2 regions of the Clostridioides sp. LIBA-6822 genome follow, and region 1 is predicted to be linked to the other one. Evidence: riboswitches for the same ligand, from Rfam matches in the RefSeq annotation. Region 1 holds a riboswitch; the other holds the start of a gene.
The links. A riboswitch is a leader RNA that binds a small molecule or an ion and turns the genes downstream of it on or off. The one in region 1 is predicted to bind glycine.
Positions count from the first base shown of each region.

Region 2: linked by a shared signal. The riboswitch ahead of ACTG48_RS13200 (GrdX family protein) and the one ahead of ACTG48_RS12360 (alanine/glycine:cation symporter family protein) in region 1 are both predicted to bind glycine.

Region 1 covers NZ_CP196995.1:2,592,870-2,597,065, forward strand. Annotated here, with positions in the region: gene ACTG48_RS12355 (DNA topoisomerase III) at 1-1,372, opposite strand, end outside; glycine riboswitch at 1,793-1,881, shown strand; gene ACTG48_RS12360 (alanine/glycine:cation symporter family protein) at 2,068-3,435, shown strand; gene ACTG48_RS12365 (class II aldolase/adducin family protein) at 3,587-4,196, opposite strand, start outside.
Region 2 covers NZ_CP196995.1:2,741,578-2,745,773, reverse strand. Annotated here, with positions in the region: gene ACTG48_RS13205 (M3 family oligoendopeptidase) at 1-1,590, shown strand, start outside; glycine riboswitch at 1,921-2,032, shown strand; gene ACTG48_RS13200 (GrdX family protein) at 2,136-2,507, shown strand; gene trxB (thioredoxin-disulfide reductase) at 2,603-3,550, shown strand; gene trxA (thioredoxin TrxA) at 3,619-3,936, shown strand.

The DNA.
Region 1 (4,196 bases):
CATCCTTTTCTAAAACATTTGGTATACTTTCATACACATCTTCATCCTCAATATCCTTATAGCTTTCCTTCCAACCTAAATTGATTACTTTGTTTCCCTTCGCTTTAAATACTTCTCCTTCTACATTTGCATTTATGGTTGTCTGTTCATATTCAAAAGGAGGAGACAATACTGCTAAAAATCTTTTTACTACAAGATTATATATTTTTCGCTCTTTATCACTAAAATCACTCATAAATACCTTCTGCTCTGTTGGTATTATTGCATGATGGTCTGTTACCTTTGAATTATCAACAAAAGATTTATTAGCTGTAATATTGCTTTTTAATAATTTATTACATATTTTTGAATAATCACTAACATTTACAGCTTTTATCCTGTCTTTTAATGTTCCAACAATATCTGATGTTAAATATCTAGAATCAGTTCTAGGATAAGTAAGTACTTTATGATGCTCATATAGTTTTTGCATTATAGATAAAGTTTCTTTTGCTGAGAACCCAAACATTTTATTTGCATCTCTTTGCAACTCTGTTAAATCATATAATGCAGGTGAATATTTTTTCTTATACGATTTGCTTACTTCAGATATTTTTATATCTAAATTTTTAACCTTTTTTAATATAGACTCTATCTTTTCTTTACTAAATGTTGAAGAGTTATTATTCTTATCACTCCAAATAAACTTTATATCTAAACTTCCCTTTGTAGCAATTAACTCTATTCCATAATACTCTTTTGGTTTAAAATTTCTTATTTCCTCTTCTCTCTTAAGTAACATAGCAAGAGTAGGTGTCTGAACTCTTCCACAAGAAAGTTGTGCATTATACTTTGTTGTCAAAGCTCTAGTTGCATTTATTCCAATAATCCAGTCAGCTTCTGCTCGTGCTATTGCTGAATGATATAGATTTTCATATTCTTTTCCATTTTTTAATTTTGCAAAACCTTCTTTTATCGCTTTATCTGTACTTGATGAAATCCAAAGACGTTTTAGAGGCTTTTTTACTTGTGATTTTTCTATTATCCATCTTGCTACAAGCTCTCCCTCACGACCTGCATCTGTTGCTATAACTATTTCATCTATATCATTTCTATTCATTTGAGCTTTGACTGTATTAAACTGTTTTCCACTCTTTTTTATTACAACAGTCTTTAGATGCTTAGGAAGTATTGGCAAGTCTTCTAAGCTCCATGATTTATATTTTTCTCCATAACTTTCAGGGTCAGCAAGCGTAACCAAATGGCCTAATGCCCAAGTAACCACATACTTTGGACCCTCTATATACCCATTTTTTTCATTTTTTGAACCCAAAACTTTTGCTATATCTCTTCCAACAGAAGGTTTTTCTGCTAGTACTAATACTTTTCCCATCTAAAAATACTTCCTTTCTCTATATTCAATCTCATATTACACTTAAAATCTAAATAAATAGAACCTTTCTTAATATCGTAACTATAATATTACCATAATTTAATCATATCTAATTAATTATTTAAGATTTTTTTATTTAAAACTTGTTTTATGCCTAATTTGTATGCTTATTACGATATCCATTTTCACGTATATTACTTATATTTTTAAATTTATAATTCGTAATTAGACTTACATTTTTATATTTTTTTACTGTTTTTTAATTTTTCAGTTGACAAAACATAAAAACTTATATTAATATTATTAATACAATAAGCTATGACAAATCAATATCCGGTTAAGATTTTATAGAAGAGTTGCTATATAGCACACCGAAGGAGTAACACTCTCAGGTACTTTTTAAAAGTAGGACTGTAAAATTTACGGAACTCTGGAGAGACCCATTATGGGCGCCGAAGGGGCAAGGCTTTTATGCTCAATCTCTCAGGCAAAAGGACAGGGATTATCTACCAAAATCAGTATTATTAATACTTTTATTTTGGTTGCTAATTAGTGTATATCCAGAGCTGAATCTTTTTTAGATTTAGCTTTTTTTATTACACTAGAAATTATAATAAATTATACTTATTTCCTGTCAATTACTTCATTAAAAATTCTATTGATTGTACAAAGCAAAAAAATGAGGGAGTGTTTTTATGAATCTAATTGATATTTTAAACAAAGTTGATGCTTTTATTTGGGGACCACCCTTGCTAGTACTACTAGTTGGTACTGGTATATTACTTACTGTTAAACTTGGAGTTATACAAATAACTAAACTTCCAAGAGCTCTTAAATTAATCTTCTCTGCTGAAAACAAAGGTAGTGGTGATGTTTCAAGTTTTGCAGCCTTATGTACTGCACTAGCTGCTACAGTTGGTACTGGTAATATTGTTGGTGTTGCTACAGCTATTAAAGCTGGTGGACCTGGTGCTCTTTTTTGGATGTGGATAGCAGCATTCTTTGGAATGGCTACTAAGTATTCAGAAGGTGTTCTTGCAATAAAATATAGAACTAAAGACAAAAATGGTCAAGTATCTGGTGGACCAATGTATTACATAGTAAATGGTATGGGTGAAAAATGGAGACCTCTTGCAATATTTTTCGCTATAAGTGGTATATTGGTTGCACTTTTAGGAATAGGTACTTTTACCCAAGTAAATTCAATAACAGATGCGATAAATAGCAGCTTTGGTGTAGACCCTAGAATCACAGGTGTTATATTAGCAGTATTTGTAGCGTTAGTCGTATTTGGAGGTCTTAAAAGTATATCTAATGTAGCTACTAAGATAGTACCTTTTATGGCTGTTATATACATTGTAATCTGTGGAATCATTTTAATATCTTTTTGGAACAAGATACCAGAAACTTTTATGTTAATAATTAAAAGTGCTTTTACAACTACTGCTGCAACTGGTGGTTTCCTAGGAGCAACTATTTCACTGGCTATTAGAAATGGTATAGCTCGTGGTGTATTTTCAAACGAATCTGGTCTAGGTAGTGCTCCAATAGCTGCAGCTGCGGCTAAAACTGAATGGCCAGCAGAACAAGGTCTTATATCTATGACAGGTACTTTTATAGATACTATTATAATCTGTACACTTACTGGATTCTCTCTTGTTATTTCAGGAGTATGGTGTTCTGACCTTAATGGAGCTGTTATGACACAAGCAGCTTTTAATGGAGCAATTCCTACATTTGGACCAATATTACTTACAGTTAGTTTGACATTATTTGCATTTACTACAATTTTAGGTTGGAGTTATTATGGAGAAAGATGCTTTGAATTCCTATTTGGTGTAAAAGGTATGAATGGATATAGAACTGTATTTGTCGCTATGGTACTTTTAGGTGCATTCTTAAAATTAGAAGTTGTTTGGATAATTGCCGATATTGTAAATGGACTTATGGCAATACCTAACCTAATAGCTTTACTTGCACTATCTCCGATAATAGTGTCTGAAACTAAAAAATACTTTGAATATATAAATTCGCCAGAAAACCAGTTAAAAAATAATGCATAAATAAAAAATATAGAATTCCAAGTCAAATTTATATGACTTTGGAATTCTATATTTGTTTAAAAAGTATACTAAATATATTTACAAAAAACACTAATTCATATAAATAGCATATCTAGACTTTAATTAATCTTCTTAATGTAAATTATCTATATTAAAATTTTACTTCTTCTGGATATTCCCATGATTTAAATTCATCAATATCTAATACTTCAGGCTCCTTAAACTGATTTAACATTAAAGACCTATAATATATTTCTGCTACCTCTTCTACATATCTTGATTTTAAAAATGCCTCTTCTAAGTCATTACCTACAGTTGTTAATCCATGTCTTTCTAATAAACATGCATCTGTATCTAGCAATAATTTTGAAACGTTTTTAGCTAGTTTCAAAGTTCCTGGTCTCTCATATGGAGCAATATCCACATAACCACCATAATTAACAGATTCATATACAATTGGTATAATAGGTTTCTTTGCTACCGAAAATGATGTTGCATATAAAGAGTGAGTATGTGATATAGCATTTACATTGTCTCTTACTTTATATATTTCAATATGCATCAATACCTCACTACTCGGTTTAATACCTTTCTTTACTTCTATTACATTACCATCTAAATCCAACACACAAATATGCTCAATTTTCAATTCTTCTCTCCCTATACCTGAAGGTGTTATAAGAACATATCCAGTCTCTCTATCTCTAATACTAAAATTACCAGCCTTTTCTTTACATAAACCATAATGTTCTGCTTTAATT
Region 2 (4,196 bases), 150 kb from region 1:
CAGCAAGAAAATATACATAAGATTAATTTATTGAGAAATAAAATAGAAACGTTGTCAAATATAGCATCAATAAGATACAGTATAGATACACTTAATAAATTCTATCAAGAGGAAAAAAATTACTGGGATGAATATCTGCCTTTGTATGAAGAATTAAATTCTTATTTTTATGATGCTGTAATAAATTCAAAGTTTAAATGTGATTTGATAAAAAAATTTGGGGAACAATTTTTCACAATAATAGACTATTCTCTAAAAAGTTTTTCTAAAGATATAATAAGTGAATTGCAAGAAGAAAATAAATTGTGTTCGGAGTATACTAAACTTTTAGCATCAGCACAAATAATGTTCGATGGAGAAGAAAGAAATTTATCTGGTATGGGAAAGTTTATGTATTCTAATTGTAGAAATACAAGAGAATTAGCCAACAAAGCGTATTATAATTTTTTTGAAGAAAACGAATCAAAATTTGATGACATATTTGATAAACTGGTCAAACTTAGAGATAAGATATCTAAAAAATTAGGCTTTGAAGATTTTGTAGAGCTTGGATATGTTAGAATGATGAGAAGTGACTATAGAGAAGATATGGTAGAAAACGTTAGAAAGCAAGTATTAAAATATGTTGTTCCAATGGCTAATGAGCTTTATGAAAAACAGGTTAAAAGACTTGGTTTAGAAAACTTAAGCTACATAGATGAAGACGTGGAATTTTTAACAGGAAATGCAAGTTTAAAAGGCGATTCAAAATACATAATTCAGAATGGGCAAAGGATGTATAGTGAGCTTTCAAAAGAAACAGATGAATTTTTTAATTTTATGCTAGAAAATGAACTTATGGATTTAGAAACAAAGAAAGGTAAAGGAGCTGGAGGCTATTGTACCTACATACCAGATTACAAGTCGCCATTCATTTTTTCTAACTTTAATCAAACTTCTGATGACATAGATGTATTAACACATGAAGCAGGACATGCGTTCCAGTTATACATGTCTAGATGGATTGATATGCCAGAGATTAATTTTCCCACACTTGACAGTTGTGAAATTCATTCAATGAGTATGGAATTTATAACATGGCCATGGATGAATCTGTTTTTTAAAGAAGATACAGATAAATATAAATTTACTCACTTGTCAACAGCAGTCAAATTTATACCTTATGGAATAATTGTTGATGAATTTCAGCATTATGTTTATAAAAATCCTAATGAGGATAAGGCAAAAAGAAAAGAAAAATGGAGATATTTAGAGAAAAAATATTTACCTCATAGAAACTATGATAATAATTCTTTTTTAGAGCGAGGTTGTTGGTGGTTTAAGCAAGGTCATATATTTAAAAATCCGTTTTATTACATAGACTATGTACTAGCTCAAGTTTGTGCATTACAATTTTGGAAAAAAATGATTCAAGATAGAGATGCAGGATGGCAAGATTATATAAATATTTGTAAAGTTGGAGGAACAAAATCATTTTTAGGTATTGTAAGTATGGGAAATTTATATTCACCATTTGATAATAACTGTATTAAGTCTATCATGGGTAATGTTAAATCTTGGTTTGATGAAATAAATGATAGCAAATTATAAAAAATTATGAGAATTTCAGTGGGTAAAAGTAAAAAATTAAAAAATATGTAAAAATCAAAGATTTGCTGTGAAAATAGTTATATTTTTAATCAGTTTGAGAAAGTAAACCAAAAAAGGTTTGTACTTAAAAAAAAAAGAAAATACAGGAAATATGTAATATCAACACTTGGAAAAAAAAGTAAAAATGTATACAAAATACATATAAAAAAACTATTGCAAATTTTATAGAATGTTTATATACTTAAGTCAACAGAGATAGAAAAAAGCTATTTATAGAAAACAAAGGATAAATTGCTTAATTTTCAATTTTCTGATAACTTAATAATCCGGATGAAGAGTATGGGAGACTGCTTTATAAAAAAGCGACCGAAGGGACAAATTTAATCCTATTTACCCAAAAGATTAGATGAAATTCTCAGGTAAAAATGACTGTACTTGGACGGGGCTCTGAAAATGATTTTAACAGGGAAGACAAATTGGGAGATTTGTTTTTCCTGTTTTTTATTTATCAAGTAATAAATAAAAGATTGAAAGAGAGTAAAAAAATGATAATAATTACAAATAATCCGAAAGTAAGAGAAGAAGTTCAAGAAAGAGAAGTTTTGTTTAAAGACACAACTTATATTGGTATCTTAGAAGCAAGTAGAGATTTGATACATGAAGGATATGAACTTTTATCTCATCCACTCTATGGGAGTGTAAAACCAAATGAAACACCTTATAGAACTGTTATACTAAAGAGAGGAAATCGTTTGGATATAAACTCTTTAACCTTAATTGAAGAAGCAATCATCACTGCAAGTAAATTTCAGAATAATAAAAAGACTCCAAAATGGACAGAAAGTGTTCAAGACGACTTTAGGGTAATTGATTATGATATATTTTATAATACAATACAAAGAATGCAGTATGAATAAAAAAAATTGTTAAAAAATTATTAAAGCAGCCTAAATATTAAATCTAATTTAATATTAAATAAAATGAGAAATCTAATTGGGGAGGATAAGTCAAAATGGAAAATGTGTATGACTTAGTAATAATTGGTTCAGGACCAGCAGGGCTTGCAGCAGGGCTTTATGGGGCAAGAGCAAAGTTGAATACTCTAATCCTAGAAAAAGACAAAACTGGTGGGCAAATTGTAATAACACATGAAATTGCAAATTATCCAGGGTCAGTTCCAAATGCAACAGGACCAAGTCTAATAGCTAGAATGGTTGAACAATGTAAAGAGTTTGGAGCAGAAATTCTAAGAGATAACATTGTAGATACTGAGCTAGATGGAGATATAAAAGTTTTAAAAGGTCAAAAAGCAGAATATAGAGCTAAAGCAGTAATAATAGGAACAGGAGCAACTCCAAGAAAAATTGGTTGCCCAGGGGAAAAAGAACTTACTGGTAAAGGTGTTTCATATTGTGCAACTTGTGATGCAGACTTCTTTGAAGATTTTGAAGTATTTGTTGTAGGTGGAGGAGATAGTGCATTAGAGGAAGCAATGTATTTAACTAAATTTGCTAGAAAAGTAACAATTGTACATAGAAGACAAGGATTTAGATGTGCTAAGAGTGTTGAAGAAAAAGCAAAAGCTAATCCAAAGATAGAGTTCTTATTAGATACAGTAATAGAAGAAATCAAAGGTGATGGAATACTGGAGTCAGTTGTATTTAAAAATAAGATTACTGGAGAAACTCATGAATACTTTGCAGATGAAGAAGATGGAACAATGGGAGTATTTGTTTTCGTTGGATTAGATGCTCAAACTGATTTATTCAAAGGTAAAGTTGATATGGATGAAAAAGGTTATATAATAACTGATGAAGACATGAAAACTAACATACCAGGTGTATTTGCAGCAGGAGATTGTAGATCTAAAACTCTAAGACAGGTTGTAACTGCAACTAACGATGGAGCAATTGCATCTATAGTAGCTGAGAAATATATTGATGAAAAGTTTGGAAACTAAAAATCTGTAAATTAAATTTAATGAATAATATTTAAAATAAAATAAAAATTTCAAGGGGGAAAAATAAAATGTTAGATTTAGATAAGGCTACATTTGAAGAAGAAGTTTTAAACGCAGAAGGTTTTGTATTTGTTGATTTCTGGAGTGAAGGTTGTGAACCTTGTAAAGCTTTAATGCCAGATGTTCATAAATTAGCTGAGACTTATGGGGACAAAATAAAATTCTGTAAGATGGATACAACAAAAGCTAGAAGATTAGCTATAAAACAAAAAGTATTAGGTCTTCCAACTATGGCTATATACAAAGATGGGGAAAAAGTGGACGAAGTTACTAAAGATGATGCTACAGTTCCTAATATAGAAGACATGATTAAAAAATATCTTTAAGATATTGGCGAAATATTAACAATAAAATAAAAATATGTTTTAGTCTGAAGATAATAAGATAAAAGAGATTTTTATATTCAAGTTTGTTAAAAAAATAATTTTAAATAAAATAATTTTTTTACAGTAAATATTTTTTAATAGTATAACAAATAGTTAAGACATAAAAATACTATATTATAAAAATATCTTTAAGATTTAAGATAAGTTATAAAATGATATAATTTTGAGAAAAACTCAAATGCATATACACAAATTAAATA